DNA from 3 places in the Arthrobacter sp. U41 genome. Region 3 is predicted to be linked to each of the others. Evidence: riboswitches for the same ligand, from Rfam matches in the RefSeq annotation. Region 3 holds a riboswitch; each other region holds the start of a gene.

Region 1 (7,658 bases), 1.6 Mb from region 3:
CGGGCCGGGTGGCTTCAGGACAACGGCATCATCCTCGCAGCCGACCATCACGCGGCCCTGCAAACACAGGAAGGAACCGGCGCCACTGTCATCTGGGTCGCGGTCGATGGCCGGCCCGCGGGAATCATCAGCCTCACCGACACGGTCAAAGACGGCTCCGCCGCCGCGATCACCCGACTCAAAGCGCTGGGGCTCAGGCCCATCCTGCTGACGGGAGACAACGCCGCCGTCGCGGCGATCGTTGCCGCCGACGTGGGCATCCCGGCCCAGGATGTCCTTGCGGGGGTTCTGCCGGAAGGCAAAGTGGACGCGGTCCGGAAGCTGCAGGCTTCCGGGGCCATCGTGGCGATGGCAGGCGACGGCGTCAACGACGCCGCAGCCCTGGCGCAGGCTGACCTGGGCATTGCCATGGGCAGCGGGACGGATGTTGCGATCGCCGCGGCCGACCTGACGGTGATGGGGAACGACCTCGGCCAGGTGGCCCAGGCCATCGAGCTGTCCCGCCGGACCCTGGCCACCATCAAGACCAACCTGTTCTGGGCTTTCTTCTACAACGCCGTCGGGATCCCGGTCGCCGCGTTGGGGCTGCTGAACCCGATGATCGCCGGCGCCGCGATGGCCGCCAGCTCCGTGCTGGTTGTCAGCAACTCACTGCGCCTGCGCCGCTTCGCCGGGACGACGATCCAGGATCCGGCAGCGCACGAGCCGGCCGCCCGGCCGGTGGCCGTCCGCTAGCCCGGCGAACGAGGAGAAGTCTCAGGACCGGAAGTTCCGTCGATCAAACTGCAAGGCTCTGTTCCGGGCTCCAGGGGATCTCATGCCGTCCGGAGCCGGCTGCAGGTATTCCCGGGCCGCAAACGCGCAAGGGCCGGTGATCTGCTGCCCCCAAGGCAGCAACTCACCGGCCCTTGTGGCATGTTTCTAGGCGCCGGCGCGGACGAACGTGACGGGGCCGGTGGCGGTCAGCCACGACAGCGGATGCACGACGGTCTGGTTCTTGCCGTTCATGCCGGAGCTGAGGACCTGGCCGTTGCCGACGTAGATGCCGATGTGGCCCGGCTGGATGACCATGTCACCGGGCTGCGCATCACCGACGACCTTTCCGTAGCTCTTGAACTGCAACGGGGCCAGATCCCCGACAGGGATACCTGCAGACCCCAAGGCCTTTTCCACCAGGGCCGTGCAGTCCTGGATCGTGCCAAGCTGCGCGTAGGCGGCGGAAACCATTGCGGCGTTGACGCCGCCCGCCGCCGGAGCGGCAGCAGGGGCCGTGGCGGCCTGCGGCTGGACGGTGATGCGGGGCTGCGTCTGGACGCCCCCTCCGGCCCGGGCCGCCACCGGGGCAGGCTTCGGCGCCTGGACAGCAGGCTTCGGCGCCTCAATGACCGGCGCCGCGGTGGTGGTGACGGCGGGGCGTTCAAAGGAAATCCGGACGCTGGAGTCAGCGCTGAGCTGTGCCGGGGCCTGGCTGGACACCTCAAGAGTCGAGGCGGGGGCCGAGTCCCGCTGTGCCGGGGCCTCTGCGGCCTGGGCGGCGATCCCGCTGGTCAGAACGAGTCCCGACGCGGCGGCGATGACAGCGGCTTGGCGTCCCGCCCCGCCGGCGTTGTCGACGATGGTCTTGGAAATCGTCGCGAGGGTGCTGGTCTGGATGGTAACCGCGCGGTGGCGGCCCGGATTTTTGCGTGCGGACATGAAAGGAGCCTCTCCCAATGCCTGCGGGGTGAGCTGTCGGATTCGGATGGGAGACACCCGGCTGCGGTCTGCATAACTGCAGGGCGCGGCTTCACCCCAAGGCCTGCCCGAAGGCGAGCCAAAATGTGGTTTCCCCGTCTCTGCCGGACGATTTTGCGAAAGGATCCCGGGCAGCGGCAGAGTTAGGCAATCGGCTCGGGAGTGCCGTTTCGGAGAAATCCGGCACGGATTCGACCGTACGGTAAAACTGATGGCATGTCACATTCAGGTAACAACAGCGGGCCGGCGGCCGCCCCTTCCCGCTCCGGATGCCGTGCCGGTTCCGGGGACGGTCGAAATGAGCGCGGAATCCTGCTGCGGCCGGCGCGGATCGGCGGGGATCCAGCACATGTCCAGTGGCGCTGCCTTGTGGCGGTGCCCGCTTCCTTTGCAAGAAATACCCCTTGGGGGTATATTTGGTTTGTTGTCAGTGAAGTGGTTTGTCCAGGCCCGCGGACCCGCCGGCCGCTACAGCCGTTCATCCCCAGCATCCCCATCACGCCTTTCTGCAAAGGAACGACCTGACATGTGCACATCAGATATTCGGACCGAATTTTCCCTTTCCGCCGCGGATTCCTCTGGCCGCAGCTGTTGCGGCCCCGATGCCCGCGCACAGACGCTGGCCCCGGTCGAGGGCTTGGACTACCTGATCGAAGGACTTACTTGCGGGCACTGCGTTCAAACGGTTGAAAACGCGGTCAGGGCCGTGGACGGAGTGGAGTCGGCGACCGTCGAGCTCGTCGCCGGCGGAGTATCCCGTCTGACCGTCGCCGGAACAGTTGCCCTCACCGCGGTCCGGGATGCGGTAATCCGCGCCGGATACAGCCTCGCCAGCACCAGCTAATTCAGCGGCCGCCGAGACGGGCAACCATTAATGCGGGTGCTCAAGGAGGGTTTGCCTGCGGGGAGCGACAATTGACGAGGAGCCAGGTAACCCACAGAACTTGGGCTACCTCATCCACGCCTGCTACAACACCATCTCCGACCCCCGCCGGGGTGGTCTTCGCCAACGTCGCGTGCTCCCACTCGTCGGTGCCGTAATGATGTCAGTCCCACAATCGGCGGGGTACCGAATGCCCCGCGGCTGCACCGGATGAAACTCAGCCCTTTACCGGTTTGTTGAACCCATCAGACGCCGCGGCCCGCCCGGCCCGGTACCCTTGAACGAAGTCAACCCGCACGGAAGGAGAACCTCATGACCGACGCTTTATCCCGCCGCGTTACGTCGTTCCTCCGCCGCGCGGGCCTGCTGGCTGGTCTGCTGGCCATCATTGCCGGGATCTTCGGCATGCACATCATGACCGGCTCCCACATCATGCCGGCATCGGCCGCCGTTCCGGGCGCGGAGATGCCGCAGGTGATGCAGTCTCCGGCCACGGAACACACATCCCGTGCCCCCGGCGCCGCGCCGGCTATAGACAGTTCACCATCAGGGGGCACGACGTCCGTCCAGGGACTCTCATGCGTTGATCTTGGCGGGTGCGCGATGATGTCCGCCATGGATGCGTCGTGCATCCCGTCCCCCGGCAACGCGTCTCTGGCAGCCCCGCCACCTGGCCAAACCCCTTTTGCAGTCGTGGACGATGCCGCGCCGACCCCTGGCTCCATCTACTCCTACCTTCCGGGAAGTCCTTCACCGGGCCAGCTCTGCATCAGCCGGACGTAAGCGGCTGATCTGCGCCGTGTTCTGACCGGCGCATGAGCCCTTACCCTGACGCGCCCTGCCGGGAACTCCGGCCTGATTGTCGTGCGTGTCACCAAACGACGGCGCCCCGCGTCGGTTGATGTCTTCAAGGACCTCTTTTCATGAAAAAATTTCTGACAATCCCAGCGACCGCCCTCGTCGCTGCCATCGCGCTGGCAGGATGCTCCGCCAGCCCCAACAACTCCAGCGGCGGCAGCATGCCGGGCATGAACCACGGCAGCTCCGGAATGTCCTCAGGCTCCGCCTCGACGGTTACCGGGAACCACAACGCGGCCGACACCATGTTCGCGCAGGGAATGATCCCCCACCACACGCAGGCCGTGGAAATGAGCGACATTATGCTCAAGAAGCAGGGCATCGACCCGAAAGTGAGTGCTTTGGCCACAAAGATCAAGGCAGAGCAGGGCCCCGAGATCGACCAGCTGACCACGTGGCTCAGCGACTGGAAGGAATCCTCCCAGATATCCGGCAGCATGTCAGGCGGCGGCATGTCCGGCATGATGAGTGGCGATGACATGGCGAAACTGGACGCCGCGCAGGGGACCGATGCGGCCAAGCTCTTCCTGTCTCAGATGATCACCCACCACGACGGCGCAGTCATGATGGCCCAGACCGAAAGCACCGACGGGAAGAGCCCGGACGCCGTGCAGCTCAGCAAGAGCATCGTCACTTCCCAGGAAGCGCAATTGAAGGAAATGAAGGACCTGCTGGCCGCTCTCTAGCCGGCATCCTCAGAGGCCGGTCCCGCCCAGGGGCCGGCCCACTGCCCCTTGTTCCTTCCGATCCCTGGAGTTCCCGTGTCTTTCCCACCCACATCCGGCCGTCGCCCGGCGGCGATCCTGGCCGCAGCAGCCGCCCTGGTCCTGTCCCTGGCAGCCTGCGCCCCGCCTGCAACCCCTGCGTCCAATACCGCGTCAGCAGGTACCGCGACCGGTCGGCCCAGTTCCCACGTCCATGGGCTGAGCGTCAATGGTGAAACCGGCCAGGTACTGCTGGCAACGCACGAGGGCCTGTTCGACGTTTCCAAAAAGCTGGCCGTGAAAATCGGACCCACCAATGACCTCATGGGCTTCACGGCTGCCATGGACGACGGCGTGTTCTACGCTTCCGGACACCCCGGCGCTGGCTCAGCCCTTCCCAGTCCTCTCGGTCTGGTCAAAACCAGCGACGGCGGTAAAACGTGGGAGAAGCTCTCCCGTCAGGGTGAATCGGACTTCCATGCGCTCACCGCCACCAAATCCGGGATCGTGGCCTTCGACGGGACCCTGCGCACCAGCACCGACGGCACCACCTGGAAAACAGTCGGCGCAGGCTTCATTCCCGCAGCCCTGGCCGGAAACCCCTTCAGCGACACCGTCCTCGCCACCACCCAGGACGGCGTGCAGCGTTCGACCGACGGCGGTGCCACCTGGGCGCTGGACAAGGCCGCGCCGGTGATCCAGTTCGCCGCATTTGCCAGCGCCACGGAAGCCGTCGGCGTCGAACCCGGCGGCACCGTCCACTACTCCGCAGACGGCGGAGCAACCTGGACCAGGAAGGGCCAGATCAGCGGTGCGGTCCAGGCCGTCGCCGCGACGGAGGGCTCCGACGGGAACCCCAGGGTTTGGGCCGCCACCTCCACCGAAGTGGTGGTCTCCACGGACGGCGGGGCCACTTTCCGGCCCTCCGACGCCAGCTGAACCGATGGACATCGGCGGATACTTTGCGTCCATGGTGACTTCCGGCGCGCTGGTCATCGCCATCCCGCTGGCCATGACTGCAGGACTGGTGTCCTTCCTCTCGCCGTGCATCCTTCCTTTGGTGCCCGGCTATCTGGGCTTCGTCTCCGGGCTGACCGACCCGACCCAGCCACATAACCGCCGCCGGGTCCTGGCCGGCGTCGGGCTCTTTGTTCTGGGTTTCGCCGCGGTGTTCACCCTCTACGGGGCCGCCTTCGGCGCCATCGGGTCCTGGCTGCTGCGCTGGCAGGATGCCCTGATGCGCGGCCTCGGCATCGTGGTGATCCTGATGGGCGCAGCCCTGCTCGGGCTGGTCCCCTGGCTGCAACAGACCCGAAAGCTCACCCCCGGCCGCAAGACAGGTCTCGCGGGGGCACCCCTGCTCGGGGTCGTCTTCGGACTCGGCTGGACGCCCTGCATGGGTCCGACGCTGAGCGCTGTCCTGTCCCTGAGCGTCACCACCGGCAGTGCAGGACGCGGAGCGCTGCTGGCATTCGCCTACTGCCTGGGCCTGGGCATCCCCTTCGCCCTGACCGCCCTGGGCCTGAACTGGGTCAGCACAGCCCTGACTTTCGTCCGCCGTCACATCCGGGTCGTCAACATCGCCGGAGCCTCCATGCTCATCATCCTGGGCGTGCTCATGGTTTCCGGGGTCTGGGTGACGTGGATCTATCAGCTCCAGAACCTCTCCGGAACCTTTCTCACACCCATCTAACACCGCGGCCCGACACTGGGCCCCACCGCGAAGGACTTCACATGAACCACCACCCCGATCACCACCTGGGCCGGCGCCGCTTCCTGGGCCTGTCGGTAGCAACGGCCGCCGCGGCGGCCCTCGCCGCGTGCACCAACACCCAGGGCGCCCCAGGCCTCACGGAGAGGGTCCTGCCAACTGACCCTCTCGTTGCCGACTACGAAGCCCGCCGGGCATTCAGCGGCAAGACCGTCACCCAGAACCTGACAACCGGATCCTTGCAAGCAACTGTCGCCGGAAAGCCCGTCACCACGTGGGGCTACAACGGAGGAATCAGCGCGCCCACCATCCGCGCCACCGCAGGTGACCGGCTCCAGGTTGCGCTGGCCAACCAGCTGAAGGACCCGACGAGCATCCACTGGCACGGACTCGCCCTGCGAAACGATCAGGACGGCGTCCCCAACGTCACCCAGGACCCGGTCTCCGCCGGCACCGGGTTCACCTACGATTTCCGTCTCCCCCACCCCGGCACCTACTGGTACCACTCCCACGTCGAAATGCAGCGCGAACGCGCCCTCTACGGGGCACTGATCATCGAGGACCCGGCCGAACAACTCATCTATGACCGGGACTGGGTGATCGTCTTGGATGACTGGATGGACGGTATCACCGGGACCCCGGACGAGGTCCTCAAGGAACTTTCCGGCGGCATGTCCGGGGGATCAATGGGGATGGGCATGAAGCACATGCTCATGGGCTCCCGCAGCGACTTCCTCGGCGGCGACGCCGGCGACGTCAGCTACCCGTACCACCTGTTCAACTCAAAAGCCCCGGATGAAGCAGACACCCTTGCCGCCACGGCTGGACAGGTGATCCGGCTGCGGATCATCAACGCCGCCGGCGACACCGCGTACCGCGTCGGCATCCCCGGCCAGAAACTCACCCTCACCCACACCGACGGGTTCCCCGTCCAGCACCAGGACGTCGACGCCGTCGTACTCGGCATGGGCGAACGCATCGACGCCATCATCACCGTCAAAGACGGATTCACTCCCGTCGTGGCGCTGCCCGAGGGGAAAACCGGCCAGGCACTGGGCTTCATCAGCACCGGCACGGGCAAACAGCCTCTCCCTGCCACCCTGCCGAACAAGCTCGAAGGCACGGTAGTCGACGGCGGTCAGCTCAAGGCAGCCCCTGACGTCGTCCTGCCCGCCAAAACGCCTGACCGTACCCACGAACTGCACCTCACCGGCGGCATGGAGAAATACGACTGGGGCATCAACGGAAACCGCTTCGACATGGACAAGCCCTTCCAGAATGCCTTCGACATCAAAGCCGGCGAACGGGTCGAAGTGAAGTTCATCAACGACACCACCATGTGGCACCCCATGCACCTGCACGGACACACCTTCCAGGTCGGCGACGGTGGCGCCCGCAAAGACACCGTCATCGTCCGGCCAAAGCAGACCGTCACGGTCGTCTTCGACGCCGATAACCCGGGCCAGTGGCTGACCCACTGCCACAACGCCTACCATGCCGAACGCGGCATGATGGGCGTCTTCTCCTACATCAAATAAGGGACCCCGACCATGAACACCCCTGTCGTGACAGAACTGTTCTTCCCTTCCCCGACCGTGAGCGCCTTCGCGTTGGGGCCGCTGACCATCCGCTTCTACGCCCTCGCCATCCTGGCCGGCATCGTTGCCGGTGTCTGGCTGACTGCCCGCCGCTTGCGGTTCCGGGGCGGCAGCACTGCCCAGACCCTGGATATCGTGGCCTGGGCGGTGCCGTTCGGCATCGTCGGCGG
Region 2 (7,658 bases), 140 kb from region 3:
CGACGCCCTCCTTGATGGCGGCATCAAACGAGGTCTTGGAATTCGCGCTCAGGGTAGTAATCCGTGCAACAGACATATCTTCCTCCCAATAGTCGGCTCAACGGGTCCGAGACTACGCCGAAGGCAGGAAACACAACAGGGCCCAAAAGCCATCCAACAGCCGCTGAGGCCCAAACCCCTCACCCGGCCCACCAAAAGGCGGCGACATTCCCGGCGGAAGGGAGCTGCCGGGGCTTCCGGGAGAACGCAAAAGCGCCCGCCCCGGTTCAGGACGGACGCTTTTGCCTGGCGTGGAAACTAGATCGAGTATTCCGGAGCGGCCCAGACAACAACTTCGGGGTGCTCGTAGAAGCGGTAGCCCTGGCCGCGGACCGTGCGCACGGTGTTGGCGAGGCGGCCGAGCTTGGAGCGCAGGCGGCGGATGTGGACGTCGATGGTGCGCTCGTTGGGCACCTCTTCGGCATTCCGCCACAGGCCCTCGAGCAGCTCATCGCGGCCCACGGTGCGGGTGCCGTTTTCGACGAGGTAGTTCAGGAGCTCGAACTCCTTGAACGTAAGGTTCAGGGATTCGCCGTCGAGGGCCACCTCGCGGCGGGCAAGGTCAATCAGGACGCCGGCCGGACGCGGGTCCTGCGGCTGCTGCAGGCGGGCATTCTCGGAACGCTGGCGGGCGCCGACCGTGGGGTCACCGAAGGTGGAACGGACGACGTCGAGCGCGGAGCCCGGAGCGCTGGCCGGGGCGACAGCGACGGCGGCGTAGCTCTCGGCGCCGGCGACCAGGGACTGGGCATAGGCCCGGATCTCCTGGGCAAGCTTGGCGATGGAGGTGCCGGCGGCCGCCGCGGTTTCCTCGTCGATACCCATGTAAAGCACGAATCCGCGGGCGACGTTGTCGTTCGGGACCGGGCGGACGGGGCTGCTGTTGCCCGGCGCAATCACCGGGGTCGGGGCCGTGGCCGGCGCCGGCGGAACAGCGCGGAGCTGTCCGTAGGAGTTGGGGTTGAATCCCTGCGGTGCATAGCCCGGGGCGGGGAAGCTGTTGCCGGATCCGGCGGGGGCGAAGGAGGCTCGGCCGCCGAAGCCCTGGCGGATGCCGGAGGCCTGGCCGGGCTTGCTGGCGTTACGGACGGAGATATGGACGTATCCGGATGCAACTGACATGGAATGCTTACCTCAATGTGAATGGCCGTCATCGCGGCTCGAATGCTACTTTTCCCCGCAATGAAAACTTGGGGAGGGGCGCCCGACGCTGGGCTGGGGGCGAATGCCTAGAAACCTTTGGGGTGTAAAAGTTAGGCGTGCATTCGACAACAGCGCTTCTCGGTATCAGCGGGTGGGCTGATCCAAAAAACTGCGGCTGCAGGTGCTGTTGAGTTCTTGTTCACAATTGAAGTGTGCAACGTAACAATGAAAACTTGCAAGTAACAATGGCTCAAAAAGTCCACAATGTGAGACGAAGCTCGGAATTGTAGTGCAGATCACAATTCTGGCAGGGCGGCCAAAAAACAACACTTCCTTGCGATTGGGCCACCAGCAGGGCGATGGTCGAATATTCTTCGCTACCGGGGGCCTTATCACCGCTTTCATTCACTGTAAATCGGAATGGCAAAACCGTTCGCCTACTTATCAATGGTTGTCTACCGTCCCACAGAGTGGACCCCGCATTCCGGAAAATTGCTGCCCCCGGACCGCTTCGGGGATGCCCAGCTCGCTAGGGTGGGATTCACAGGTGCCGCACAGGATCCCCAAAGGCGCGCCTAACCGTCAGATCGGAGAGTTGTCCCATGGCCACTTCGCACTCCATGACCAACAACCTCCCCCAGCTCACCCATCCGGATGGCTCCCCCATCCGTGCCCTGGTCGTGGACGATGAACCCAGCCTCTCCGAGCTCATGAGCATGGGACTGCGGATGGCGGGCTGGTCGGTTGCCGTCGCCGCAGACGGCCCCGAGGCAGTGAGGCTTGCCAAGGAGTTCCGCCCTGACGTGCTAGTGCTCGACGTGATGCTTCCCGGGTTCGACGGCGTTGAGCTGCTGGGCAGGATCCGCGCCTTCGCGCCGGAGGTGCCGGCCTTGTTCCTGACAGCCAAGGACGCCGTCCAGGACCGGATCACCGGACTGGCTGCCGGCGGGGACGACTACGTGACCAAACCGTTCAGCATGGAGGAAGTGCTGCTGCGGCTGCACCGGCTGGTCCAGCGCTCCGGAGTGGCTGCGATGGACACGGCCGAACTCGTCGTCGGGGATCTCGTCCTGAACATCGACACGCGGGAAGTACGGCGGGCCGGGGAAGAACTCCACCTCACGGCCACCCAGTTCGAGCTGCTGCGCTACCTCATGGAAAACCCGAAGCGAGTCGTCAGCAAAGCCCAGATCCTGGACCGGGTCTGGGACTACGACTTTGGCGGGCAGGCGAACATCGTGGAGCTCTACATCTCCTACCTCCGCAAAAAAGTCGATGCCAACCACCCGCCCATGATCCACACGGTGCGCGGGGCCGGCTACGTCCTGAAACCGGTGGACTGATCCGTGCCCGAACGCTCCGGCGAGATCCGCCCCTCCGGGCCCAACTGGCGCGACCCCTCCACGTGGCACCTGCGCACCCGGCTTGTCCTCGTCACCATGGCCCTGCTCGTGGCGATCTGCGGGGCCGTCGGCGTCGTCAGCTACGCCTCGATGGACTTCTTCCTGACCAGGCAGCTCGACACGCAGCTTGAGCAGGCCGAGGCCCGCGCCCGCGAGTTTGGCCGCTCCGGCCGCTCCGATCCCCTTGAGGCACGGGGCCAGGGCATCGGCACGCTGAACGCGAGGATCCACGACGACTCGGTCCGCAGCGCCGGCTTCCTCGCCGAGGACGCCTCCCGGGAATCCCTCACCGACGAGGATGACGAGGTTCTCCTTGAGCTCACCCCGTGGAGCGAGCCGGTTGACCGGACCCTGTCCGCCGGAGCGTACCGGCTGGTTGCCGCGGAGACCCCGGACGGCGACGTGATCGTGACCGGGCTGCCGCTCGCGGAAAAACAGAACACGCTGGCCTCCCTGGTCTGGACCATGGTGATCGTGTCCGCCGGCGGACTCGTGGTAATCGGCCTGGCCGGCACGGCGCTGATCCGCCGGACCATGAAGCCGCTCGATCAGCTCTCCGAGGTGGCGACGAAGGTCTCCCGGCTCCCGCTCGATGCCGGAGAAGTCGGACTCGCCGTGCGGGTGCCGGCGGCGGCAGCACATCCGGGAACCGAAGTGGGCAGCGTCGGCCATGCCCTGAACCTGATGCTGGACAACGTCTCCAACGCGCTGGAGGCCCGGCAGACGAGCGAGATGAAGGTCCGCCAGTTCGTGGCGGACGCCTCGCATGAGTTGCGCACTCCCCTGACCGCCATCCGCGGCTACACGGAGCTGATGCGGATGACCGAACATTTCACCCCCGACGGCCAGAAGTCCCTCGCCCGCGTGCAGAGCCAGTCCGAACGGATGACCACCCTGGTGGAGGACCTGCTCCTGCTCGCCCGGCTGGACGAGGGCCAGCCGCTGAAGCTCAGCGACGTGGACCTGACCCAACTGGCCGTCGAGACGGTGAGCGACGAGAAGGTGATTGCCCCGGACCGGATCTGGCACCTGGAGCTCCCGGAGGAGCCGGTGGTGGTTCGCGGCGACGCGACCCAGCTCCACCAGGTGCTGGCCAACCTGCTTTCCAACGCGCGAAAGCACACCGGACCCGGCACCACGGTCGTGACCGGAGTGAAGCGCACCGCGGACGGCAGCGCCGTGGTGACCGTGACGGACAACGGCCCGGGCATCGCCCCCGAGTTCGTGGACCGCGTCTTTGCGCGGTTCACGCGTGCGGACGCGTCCCGGAAGAATCCGGTGGCAGCCACGACGGCGGCACACGGACGGCGGCCGCTTCCCCGCCTTCCGCTGCACCCGCCGCGGCCTCCCCTGGCCGCCTCCGAGGCCGCTGCCGCCGCCACGGGTGCATCCTCCGAGGGAACCAGCGGGCTGGGATTGTCCATCGTGCAGTCAATTGTCGCGGCCCATGGCGGGACTGTCAGCGTGACGTCGGTCCCGGGCCGGACGGAGTTCACGGTGCGGCTGCCGGCGGCCCCGCCCGCCGCGGATGCGGCACGGCTGCGGGTCGGTGCGCAAGGCGCCGCCCCGCCGTCGTGATCTCTGTTATCGAAATGTGACTTAGGCGTCCAAGTCCTGTACGGTTTTTAGGGTGCGTCCATCACTGGGGCCGCATATCCGGATGTACGCCAAGCTCTGCCGCCTCCCGGATTCCGCTGCACCAGGCAGAGGCGGGGGACCCAGAGTTCCCGGGCATTTGCATCTTGCGCCCTTGGGGTGAAGCCGACACGTGAATTTCCGTGCGGCCGGGTGACCTCATCCGAACCCGACAGCTAACTCCGCAGGCGTTGAGAGGCGATCATGACTGATTCCAAGCCACAAACGCGCCCCGACGGCGCCGCACATCCGACCCGCACCAAGCCATCGCGCCACCGCGCTCAACCGGCCCAGCCCGCTTCGGCGCTGTCCCGGATTGCCGGCAGCGTAGGCTCCACCGGCCGCCGGGCCCCGGTTGTTCTTGCCGCCTGCACGGTCCTCGTGGGGGCCGGCGCAGCGGGCCAGGCGTCCGAGACAGCCGCCCACAAGGCCAGCGCGGAAGCTTCCACGCAGGCAGCCACGACGGCGGACCCGTTGACGCACCTCGATTTCGAACGCGTCCGGGTCGCTAACCAGGCCGTGATCCCCGCCGGCACCCCCGCGGCCCCCGCGGCCGAGGAGAAGCCTGCCGAAGCACCCGCCCCTGCTCCTGCTCCTGCACCGGCTGCCGCTCCCGCTCCCGAGCCCGCGCCGGCTCCCGTTGCCATCGATGACCCGGCCGGCGCGCAGGCTTACGCGGCCAGCCAGCTTGGCGCCTATGGCTGGGCCCCCGGCCAGATGCAGTGCCTGATGACGCTGTGGACCAAGGAGTCGGACTGGGAGACGACTGCCACCAACCCGAGCAGCGGCGCCTACGGTGTGGTCCAGTCCCTGCCGGCCGAGAAGATGGCCAGCGCGGGCGCGGACTACCGGACCAACTACCGGACCCAGATCAACTGGGGCCTGAACTACGTCAAGGAGCGCTACGGCTCACCGTGCGGCGCCCTGAACTTCCACTACGCCAACAACTGGTACTAACCGCCGGCACGGCCTGCGGCCCCTCCCCCCGGCGCGTCTAGCCGGGTCGGTGGGGGAAGTACTGCACCGCCCACTTGTTGCCGTCGGGATCGGCGAAATAGACGAAATGCCCCCAGCCCTGGACATCCACGCCGCTGACCTCCACGCCGCTGTCCTTGAGCTGCTTGTGGGCCGCTCGTCGAAGTCGGCGTTGAAGCCCACCTTGTTGACGTAGAAATCCTTCGCGCGGTCCACATCGGACACCGGGACAAAGACAAGTTCAAGTTTCCAGTCCATGGGGCTCAGGCTAGTTCCGGGGGGTCTCTTCCGGAAGGAAAATCTCAAGCGTGTGGAACCGGCCCCGAGGGCAGGTTCCGCACCAGGCGGCCGGGTTAGCCGGCCACGCCGTAGAGCCGGTCTCCGGCGTCGCCCAGGCCCGGCACGATGTAGGACTTTTCGTTGAGCTTCTCGTCGATCGAGGCGAGCACAATGGTCACGTTGGCGTCGGCGAGCTCTTCCTCCAGCTTCGCGAGGCCTTCCGGGGCGGCCAGCAGGCAGATGCAGGTGACGTCGGAAGCGCCGCGCTTGAAGAGGAACTTGATGGCCTCGCGCAGGGTGCCGCCGGTGGCGAGCATGGGGTCCAGGACGAAGATCTGGCGGTCCGTAAGGTCCTCGGGGAGGCGCTCGGCGTACGTGATGATGTCCAGCGTCTCTTCGTCGCGGGCCATCCCCAGGAAACCGACCTCGGCCGTGGGGACCAGCTTGGTCATACCCTCAAGCATGCCCAGTCCGGCGCGCAGGATCGGCACCACCAGCGGGGTGGGCTTGGTGAACGCGGTGCCGATGGTGGTGCTGACCGGGGTCTCGATGGTCACCGGTTCGGTGCGGACTTCGCGGGTTGCCTCGTACGCCAGGAGCGTGACGAGTTCCTCGGTGAGCTGGCGGAAGACCGGGGACGGGGTGTTCTTGTCCCGCAGAACGGTGAGCTTATGGGCGACCAGCGGGTGGTCCACAACGAGAGTGCGCATGGGTCAAAACTATCACCCGGCGGCCGGCGGCCCGCCCGTGGGACCGCGGGCGCCGACGTCGTCCTTGGTGGTGGCACCGCTCCCCGCGGCGTCCGCCCCCTCGCTGCCGGCGGCGCTGCCCGCCGGAGGATCGGCGCGGCCATCGTGGAGGTGCGCCGGGTTATCGAAGGTGGGCGCGGGGCCCGCGTGTTCCCGGTGGCGGATCACATGGAAGAGCCGGTGGGCGAGGATCACGATGCCCAGCCAGGCCAGGCCCAGCAGCCACGCGGCGATGACGTCGGTCATCCAGTGGTGCCCCAGGAAGACCCTGCTCAGGCCCATCGCCAGGACGAAGATCAGTCCCGCCGTGATCACGGCGACGCGTGCCCAGGTCTTTTTCAACTGCAGGCAGGTCAGGTACACCAGCACGCCGATGACCACCGTGGAGTTAAGGGCGTGTCCGCTGGGGAACGACGGAGAGGTCTCGTACGGCGGGACGGCGTTGATGAAATCGGGACGCGCGCGGCCCACGAGGTTCTTGCCGAACGTCGTGGCCGTGATGGACACGGCGGCGGCCCCGCAGACCAGGATGATCGGCCGCCAGGTGCGGTTCACCCAGGTGAGCCACGCGGTGAGGATGCTTGCCAGAATCGGCATGCCGATACTCCCGCCGACGTTCGTGAAGCCGGTGACGGCCACGTTCAGCTCAGGGTTGCGCAGGTCCTCCGCCAGGGCGAGTGCCGGTTTGTCCAGGTTCGCCAATCCAGCCTCGTCCACGACGCTGTCGTACACTTCAGCGCCCAGGAGCGCCAGAACGATCACGATCACGCCGCCCACGAGCATGGTGATCCAGAGGGCCGCGTAAGGGACAACCCACTTGCCCCAGCGATCAGTGAAGGCACTCACTGCTGTCTCCTGACTCCTCTTTGCTGCACAGCTTGCTTAGTACCGAAACTATCATTGAGCCATGACTTCCCCTGAGCCGCGCCATGCCGAATGGATGGGCCTTGCCCTCACCGAGGCGCGTGCCGCGCTGGCCACGGCGGACGTGCCGATCGGCGCCGTCGTCATCGGCCCCAACGGCACCGTGCTCGGCAGCGGGCGCAACGAACGGGAAGCCCTCGGGGACCCGACGGCGCACGCGGAGATGGTGGCCATCCGCGAGGCCGCCGCGCGTCTGCAGGAACTCAGCGCCCGTGGCGGGCAGGCCGGCGACGGCTGGCGTCTGGCCGACTGCACCCTGGTGGTGACGCTGGAGCCCTGCGCCATGTGCGCCGGGGCCGTCGTGCTGGCCCGGATTCCACGGGTGGTCTTCGGCGCGTGGGATGAGAAAGCCGGGGCCGCCGGCTCCGTGTTCGACATCCTCCGCGAGCGCCGGCTCAACCACTGGGTGGAAGTGTACGGCGGGGTCAGGGAGCAGGAGTGCGCGGCGCTGTTGCGGGACTTCTTTGCCGGGCACCGCGGCGCCTGAGCCCAAGGTCATCGCCGGCCCCCT
Region 3 (7,658 bases):
GACGTGCACCGCGACGAACGCCGAGGCCGCCGCAGCCCGTTCCGCCAGGTAACAGAATTTGCTGCCGCCAGCGGCGTTGGGCAAAAGGCCGGCATTGCCCTGGCCGCCACGGGACTGGTCCTCACCGTCACCGTCCCCGCTACGGGCCCTGTTTTGGCTACCGATGCCGGCTCCGCCTCGGGTTCCATCTCGGCCGCGGTCCAGCCGGACGTCACCGCCGCCGAAGCCAAGATCGACTTCAACCGCACCGCCGTCACCACCCAGGGTGACCCGGACGGAAAGCTCAAGCAGTTGCTGAGCGCCCAGTCCGTCGGCTCGATCACCCGGGCAGCCTCCGCGGGCAGCCTCGGAGCACCCCTTGCCCAGTTGAAAACCGCGTCACCCTTCGGATACCGGGTCAGCCCCATCACCGGAGGCTCCGGGGAGTTCCACCGCGGTCAGGACTACGCCGCCCAGTGCGGCACAGGCATCCTGGCTGCCGCCAGCGGCACCGTTACCTTCACCGGATGGCATCCCTACGGCGGAGGGAACCGGGTCGTGATCGACCACGGCAACGGCCTGGAGACCACGTACAACCACCTGTCCTCAGCCAGCGTCAAGGTGGGCCAGCAGGTCTCCCGGGGCGACGTTGTGGCGCTGAGCGGCACCACGGGCGCCTCCACGGGCTGCCACCTCCATTTTGAGGTCATGGTCAACGGCGAAGTCGTTGACCCGACCGGCTGGCTGTAACAAAGCTGATGGGACGCTCTCGCATTCTCGTGACACTCCGTGATCTGAATGTGACATTGACTCTTAACTGCTGTACCGTTTGACCTACGCCAACTTTTCCGAAGTTGGCGCTCTTGAGTGGATTGCCTAACTCTGCCACCGCTCAAGGTCCTTTCGCATTACATCGTCTGGCAGGGGCGGGGGAACCAATTTTGGTCTTCGCAAGAAGGCCTTGGGGTTAAGTCGCAAAGCTTCCCAGGAAGCAGCGCGGCCGGGTGACTCCCATCCGAATCCGACAGCTCACCTCGTAGGCATTGGGAGAGGCTACTTTCGTGTCTTCACGCCACAATGCTGCGCATCACCGCGCTTGCGCGGCTCTTACGAGCCCGCTGAAATCCAACGTCCGTGTCGCCCTTCGTGGTGCCCGGAACGGATTTCGCGCGGCCGACTCAATCTCTGCCGAGTCCGGCCCGCAGGCCAAGCACCTGCACGCAGTTCCCGCTTTTGGCGCGTCTTCGCAGTACACCCTTCGCTAAGTAACCCATTTCGGGGCGATCCGGCGTACCCCCAAGATGCCGGAGCGTCCTCAGCCTGCGCCCAAAAGGCGCGGACCCAGGATCACGAAAGAGAGAACTTAATGACTACTCGTGCAAACGCACGGCACCGCGCCGAGGTCACCAAGACCAACTCGCTGGCCGTCATTGCCAAGGCTGTCGGCGACAACGCCGGCGGCATGGGTCGCCAGGCCGCAGTTATCGCTGCCGCTTCCGGCCTCGTCCTGACCAGCGGTATCGCAGCCAACGCTGCCGAGGCCAACGTCCAGCGGGAATCCACCTCCGCTTCCACGCTCGAAGTCCAGTCGGCCGCCCCGGCGACCATCTCGGCTGCTTCCACCATCGCGATCTCCTACGAGAAGCCGGCTGTCACCACCACCCCGGCCCCCGTTGTCGAGGCCCCGAAGCCGGTCGTCAAGGTCCAGGAAGCCCCCGCGGCGAAGACCGTCACCACCAAGACCGCCAGCACCCAGGTAGGCGCCACCGCGCCCGCCAGCGCCCCGGCCGCGACCATCGCCGCGGCTGCCTACGCCCAGATCGGTGTCGGCCAGGACTGCACCGCACTCGCCACGAACGCCCTGGCTGCTGCGGGCATCAACTACCACGGCTGGCCGGCAGGTTACCTGTCCCTCGGCCGCACCGTGAGCGCCGGAGAGGCACGCTCCGGCGACCTCGCGTACTACCAGAACGGTGGCGCCGGCCTGGCCCACATCGCTGTTTACGTCGGCAACGGCATGGCCGTTCACGGCGGCTGGAACGGCGGGACCACATCCCTGCAGAGCGTCAACGTCGGCTCCGGCCCGGTCTTCATCCGCGTCGGCGGCTAAGACAGCAGCTAAAAGCACCACAAAGGACCCCCGCCACTCGGCGGGGGTCCTTTGCGTTGCCGCAAGATGAACTTCAGCCGGCACAGCCGGCGGCCGGCAAAAAAAGATTCGGTGAAACGGCACCTCCGTGTTTACTCTTGTTTTGTCGATCCATAGCCCGACCATGCAGAGGGCAGCCGGCCCTCGTGCCACTGGCGGGTGCGGCCGTGAAGAGGTATGCGGATGCGCACTCTCGTTCTGAATGCTGGATATGAACCGCTGGCGGTTGTGACCTTCCGCCGGGCGCTCGTCCTTGTGCTGACCGGAAAGGCCAGCGTCGTGGCGGAAGGCGACGATCCTGTCGTCGGGCCGCAGGACGTCCTTGGCCGGCCCTCGGTGATTCTTTTGCACCGTTACATCAGGCCCCGGTACAACACCATAACGGCGGTCAGCCGCCGCGGTGTGCTGCGCCGGGACGGACACCGTTGCGCCTACTGCGGCAAAGCCGCCCACACCATCGATCACATCCAGCCCAAATCCAGGGGCGGTGCGGATTCCTGGGAAAACCTCGTCGCGGCCTGCCTGCGCTGCAACAACGCCAAAGGCGACCACACCCCGGGGGAAATGGGGTGGAAGCTCAGCTTCAGCCCTGCGCCCCCACGGGGAACAACCTGGCAGATCAAGGAGCTGGAGAAGCCGACCCCGGCCTGGGACCCTTTCCTGCTGCCGGAATCAGCTGCCTGAAACGGCCCGCCGCGCCTGGCCATCGGTGCCTGGCCGCCGGCCCGGACCGCGCTAGGCTGGGCCGGTGGAATTTGATGCTGTCATTCTCGCCGGGGGGAGGTCCTCCCGCCTGGGGGGTGTGCCCAAGGGCGGTCTGCTGCACGACGGCGCCACCCTGCTGGAGCGTGCCCTCCGGGCCGCCCGCGGTGCGGCGGCAACCGCCGTCGTCGGGCCCGACCCGGGGAATCTGCCGGAAGGTGTGCTGAGCTGCCGGGAGGACCCGCCGTTTGCCGGACCCGCTGCCGCCATCGCGGCAGGACTCGCCGCCCTCGAACGGCACCGGGGCCGGGATCCCCTTCACCGGACTGCCGCCCCCTATACCCTCGTCCTCGCCTGCGACATGCCACGGGCCGGCGCCGCCGTCCGGGCGCTGCTGGAGGCGGCCGCGGAAGGCGCGCCGGAGGACGGGCTGGCGGCGGTGTCCGCCGACGGACGCCGGCAACCCCTGGTGGGTTTATATAACACGGCCGCGCTACAACGCAGGACTGCGGAAGCGGCCCAACGGGGCGCGCTCGAAAATGCCTCGGTATTCGCCCTTCTTGCTAGGCTGGAGGTGCGGGAAGTCAACGTCCCCGCAGGGTCCACGGACGATGTGGATACCTGGGACGATGCCTCCGCATTAGGGGTGACCCGCCCTCCCGGCGGTCATGGCAGCGACAGCCACGACCGCGGCAGCCAGTGATCTGGCGTCCGGCCCGGGACTCCCCAGCTGAACTCGACCTTGGAGGCAAACGGTGAAAAGCCAGGATGAAACATTGGAAGACTGGTGCCGTGCCCTGCTTCAGGCCCTGGAACTGGAAGACGTCGAGGTTGACGTGAACGAGATCCTGGCCCTGGCCGGTGTGGCGGCGCACTCCATTGTGCGCCCTGCCGCTCCCTTGACGACGTTCATCGCCGGCTTCGCGGCAGGCCTGGCCTCCGGCTCCGGACAGGCCACGGATGCCGTCTCGATGCAGGCAGCGATGGGCGTAGCCCGCAAACTCGCCACGGACTACGCAGCCAGCGAAGCCCCCGGGGCATGACACCTGCGCCCCACCGGCACCTTGCACACACCTGGCAGGAAGCCTGGCAGCTGGCCTTCGACTGCGCATCTCCCATCCCCGCCGCCCCTGTCGCCCTCCGCGAGGCCCTGGGACGGACACTCGCCGCGGATGTCGAGGCGCTCGTTGACCTGCCGCACTACGCCTCCTCCGCCATGGACGGCTGGGCCGTCAACGGCAGCGGACCCTGGATCCTCGCGGAACCCGGCCAGCGGCTGGCTCCCCATCAGGCCAGTCCGATCGTCACGGGCGGACTGATTCCTCCCGGGGCGAAGGCCGTGCTCCGCAGCGAAAGCGGCACCATCGGCAGCGATGAGGACGGTCTGCCGGTCCTGCTGCTCGCCGGCGCCGCCAAGCCCGGCGAGCCGCGAAACGGCGAGCACATCCGGAAGGCCGGAGAGGAAGCCGCCGCCGGCGATGTTCTGATCAAAAGCGGTACCCTGCTCAACCCCGCCCACCTGGCCCTCGCGGCCGTCGCCGGCCACGACGCCCTCCCGGTGCTGGGCAAAGCCCTGGTCCGACTGGTGTTCACCGGCTCCGAGGTGGTCACCGCGGGGATTCCGCAGCCGGGGGAAGTGCGGGACACCTTCGGTCCCCAGCTCGCCGGCGTCGTGGAGATGCTCGGGGGAATCTGCGCCGGTGAAACGAAAATTGGCGACAGCTACGCTGAATGGCTCGCGGCGCTCGAGGACACCGACCCGGCGGAGGGCATCGGGGCAGCAGCCGCGGGGCAGTTCCTGGCGCGTTCCGCCGCTGAGCTGCTGCCGGCCGACGTGGTCATCACCACGGGCGGCACCGGTCCGTCCGGCACGGACCACCTGCGGCGTTCGGTCGCCGAGCTCGGCGGACGCCTGCTCATCGACGGTATCGCCATGCGGCCCGGCCATCCGGCCGTCCTCGCTGAACTGCCGGACGGCAGGTTCATCATCGGGCTGCCGGGCAACCCGCTCGCGGCCATGATGGCGTTGTCAACCATCGGGGCCCCGCTCCTGGCGGCGCTGGGGCACCGGAGCCTGCCTCCCGTCACCGAGGTTCCCTGCGGCGCCATGATCGAACCGGACCCCGGCCGGACCCGGCTGATGCCGTTCCGGCTCCTCTACGGTATGGCCTCCCCGGCCCGGCACACCGGCCCGGGCATGATGCGCGGGCTGGCCGCAGCCGACGGCGTCCTGGTGGTCCCGCCGCATGGAGTGCAGCTGGGGGAACTTGTCCCCGCCTTCGCCCTTCCCTGGGGTGCCGCCCTTCCGGACCTCGCCGCGGGGAAGGACAAGCCTGCCCCGAAACGGACCGCCCGGAAGCCCGCCGGTACCGGCGGCTCCGTGGACTGGAGTGAATTGCTGGGGTAGTGCCCGGTCTTGAACGCGCGCTGGCCACCCGGCCAAGTGCTTGCCATGATGGAATTATGTTGGTTAGGAGTACCTGATGGGCCGCGTCACGCAGCGCCGCAAGGTGCACAAATATGTCCTGGACGGATCGCCCCAGGCTCTCGAGTTCCCGGTCCGGCACCGGGAGGACGTACTCGCCGTTGAGGAGCCGCTGGAGATCCGGCTCGACCGCCTTTCCTTCTCCGTCACCATGCGGACCCCGGGGAACGATTTTGACCTGGTGGCGGGCTTCCTCGTCTCCGAAGGCATCATCTGGAGCCCCGAACAGCTCGTTTCGCTGCGGTTTTGCGCGGGGGAGGACGAGGACGGCGTCCAGACCTTCAACGTGGTGGAGGCCCAGCTGAGGCCCGACGTCGTCCGGCCGGACACCGGGCGGAACGTGTTCACCTCCAGCTCCTGCGGCATCTGCGGCACGGATTCCATTGAAGCCGTGCACAAGTCCTCGCATTTCAGCCCGGCAGAGGACCCGCTGATGGTCCCAATCACCACCCTCGCGTCCCTCCCGGACCGGCTCCGGGAAGCCCAGGCCGTCTTCGACGTCACCGGCGGCGTGCATGCCGCCGGCCTGTTCCGGATCGCTGACGACGGTTCCGCCGAACTGCTGTGCGTGCGCGAGGACGTGGGCCGCCACAATGCCGTGGACAAGGTGGTCGGCTGGGCCCTCCGCGAAGGTATGCTGCCGCTGCGCGGAACCGTGCTCCAGGTCTCCGGGCGGGCGTCCTTTGAACTGGTGCAGAAGGCGGCCCTGGCCGGCATCCCCGTCCTGGCCGCGGTCAGCGCGCCGTCGAGCCTGGCTGTCGAACTGGCCGAGGCGAGCGGCATCACGCTGGCCGGGTTCAGCCGCGGCACGTCGCTGAATGTGTATGCGGGCCAGACCCGCGTGGGCGGGGTGCCCGCACCCGTAGGTGGGTAGCGTCCGCCGGATCCCCCTTGGTTTGGGGCCAGCGGCGCCGTAAGTTTTATCCATCGATTGGACGCCTTTCTGCGTCATTCACGCCAGCGCTAAGAGGGACACATTGCACGACGACCGCCGTCTCACGGAAGTCCGGCTTGACCGTTTTGTTCGCGAACGCATCGTCCCCGCGGTCTATCCGCGCAGCGTGCCGCTCACCCTGAGCAGCTGGGATGTCCCGGATGAACCGGTGCCGGCACTGGAGGCTCTCAAGCAGCAGTTCACGCCGCAGGAGCACGGTGCTGCCTGGGGGCGGCCGTGGAGCACCAAATGGTTGCGCCTGCAGGGGCAGGTCCCGGACGCCTGGGGCACGGCGGCGGACACCTCAGTGGAAATCATCGTGGATCTGGGTTTCAGCGGCGACCTTCCCGGCTTTCAATGCGAAGGAATCGCCTGGCGGCCGGACGGTACGATCGTGAAAGCCATCTCCCCGCGCAACCAGTACATCCCGCTGAAGCTCCTGGGCAGCGGGATGTCCGTCGATTTTTACGTGGAGGCGGCCGCCAACCCCGATCTGTCGCAGGGGTGGACCTTCGCAGCCACGCCGTACGGCGACAAAGCGACCTCGGGCAACGAACCCAAATACCGGCTCGGCAGGATCCTCATCGCCGAACTCAACCAGACCGTCTGGGAACTGCAACAGGACATCTGGACCCTCAACGGACTCATGCACGAACTGCCGATGGAACTGCCCCGCCGGCACGAAATCCTGCGCGCGCTGGAACGGATGCTGGACGTCATGGATCCCGATGACGTACCGGGCACGGCAGGCGCGGGACGTGAGGCCCTCGCCGGGGTCCTGGCCCGGCCGGCCTACGCCTCGGCACACCACCTGCTGGCCACCGGACACGCCCACATCGACTCCGCCTGGCTCTGGCCGGTCCGCGAAACCATCCGCAAATGCGCCCGCACCTTCTCCAACGTGGTGGCGCTGATGGACGAGGATCCCGGGTTCGTGTTTTCCTGCTCCTCGGCCCAGCAGCTCGACTGGATCAAGGAGCTGTATCCGGAGCTTTTCGGGCGGATCCGGGAGAAGGTCAAAACCGGCCAGTTTGTCCTCGTGGGCGGCATGTGGGTCGAGTCGGACACCAACATGCCCGGCGGCGAGGCCATTGCCCGCCAGTTCCTGGAGGGAAAGAGCTTTTTCCTGGCCGAATTCGGCGTCGAATGTGAGGAAGCGTGGCTCCCGGACACCTTCGGCTATTCGGCTGCCATGCCGCAGATCGTCAAGTCCGCGGGCAGCAAGTGGTTCCTGACCCAGAAGATCTCCTGGAACCAGGTCAACCGGATGCCGCACCACAGCTTCAACTGGGAAGGCATTGACGGCACCCGGGTCTTCACGCATTTCCCGCCGGTGGACAGCTACAGCTCCGAACTCAGCGGACGGGAGCTCGCCCACGCCGAGCGGAATTACCGGGACCACGGCCGCG

Evidence for each region. Region 3 has a riboswitch for cyclic di-AMP ahead of ASPU41_RS09475 (NlpC/P60 family protein). Riboswitches for the same ligand answer to the same signal wherever they lie in the genome.
Region 1: another riboswitch for cyclic di-AMP. It lies ahead of ASPU41_RS16485 (NlpC/P60 family protein); the one in region 3 lies ahead of ASPU41_RS09475 (NlpC/P60 family protein).
Region 2: another riboswitch for cyclic di-AMP. It lies ahead of ASPU41_RS08885 (hypothetical protein); the one in region 3 lies ahead of ASPU41_RS09475 (NlpC/P60 family protein).

Annotation. Positions count from the first base shown of each region.
Region 1 covers NZ_CP015732.1:3,621,321-3,628,978, forward strand. The annotation lists gene ASPU41_RS16480 (heavy metal translocating P-type ATPase) at 1-735, shown strand, start outside; gene ASPU41_RS16485 (NlpC/P60 family protein) at 922-1,695, opposite strand; cyclic di-AMP (ydaO/yuaA leader) riboswitch at 1,700-1,878, opposite strand; gene ASPU41_RS23090 (heavy-metal-associated domain-containing protein) at 2,261-2,578, shown strand; gene ASPU41_RS16495 (hypothetical protein) at 2,930-3,400, shown strand; gene ASPU41_RS16500 (DUF305 domain-containing protein) at 3,541-4,161, shown strand; gene ASPU41_RS16505 (F510_1955 family glycosylhydrolase) at 4,237-5,118, shown strand; gene ASPU41_RS16510 (cytochrome c biogenesis CcdA family protein) at 5,123-5,872, shown strand; gene ASPU41_RS16515 (multicopper oxidase family protein) at 5,914-7,428, shown strand; gene lgt (prolipoprotein diacylglyceryl transferase) at 7,441-7,658, shown strand, end outside.
Region 2 covers NZ_CP015732.1:1,905,725-1,913,382, reverse strand. The annotation lists gene ASPU41_RS08905 (dodecin family protein) at 1-76, opposite strand, end outside; gene ASPU41_RS08900 (winged helix-turn-helix domain-containing protein) at 298-1,161, opposite strand; gene ASPU41_RS08895 (response regulator transcription factor) at 1,785-2,525, shown strand; gene ASPU41_RS08890 (sensor histidine kinase) at 2,529-4,163, shown strand; cyclic di-AMP (ydaO/yuaA leader) riboswitch at 4,268-4,426, shown strand; gene ASPU41_RS08885 (hypothetical protein) at 4,425-5,177, shown strand; partial or broken gene ASPU41_RS08880 (hypothetical protein) at 5,215-5,453, opposite strand; gene upp (uracil phosphoribosyltransferase) at 5,549-6,184, opposite strand; gene ASPU41_RS08870 (phosphatase PAP2 family protein) at 6,197-7,069, opposite strand; gene ASPU41_RS08865 (nucleoside deaminase) at 7,131-7,634, shown strand.
Region 3 covers NZ_CP015732.1:2,046,231-2,053,888, forward strand. The annotation lists gene ASPU41_RS09470 (M23 family metallopeptidase) at 1-729, shown strand, start outside; cyclic di-AMP (ydaO/yuaA leader) riboswitch at 859-1,036, shown strand; gene ASPU41_RS09475 (NlpC/P60 family protein) at 1,346-2,089, shown strand; gene ASPU41_RS09480 (HNH endonuclease) at 2,312-2,812, shown strand; gene mobA (molybdenum cofactor guanylyltransferase) at 2,877-3,533, shown strand; gene ASPU41_RS09490 (DUF6457 domain-containing protein) at 3,586-3,873, shown strand; gene ASPU41_RS09495 (molybdopterin molybdotransferase MoeA) at 3,870-5,237, shown strand; gene fdhD (formate dehydrogenase accessory sulfurtransferase FdhD) at 5,314-6,189, shown strand; gene ASPU41_RS09505 (alpha-mannosidase) at 6,293-7,658, shown strand, end outside.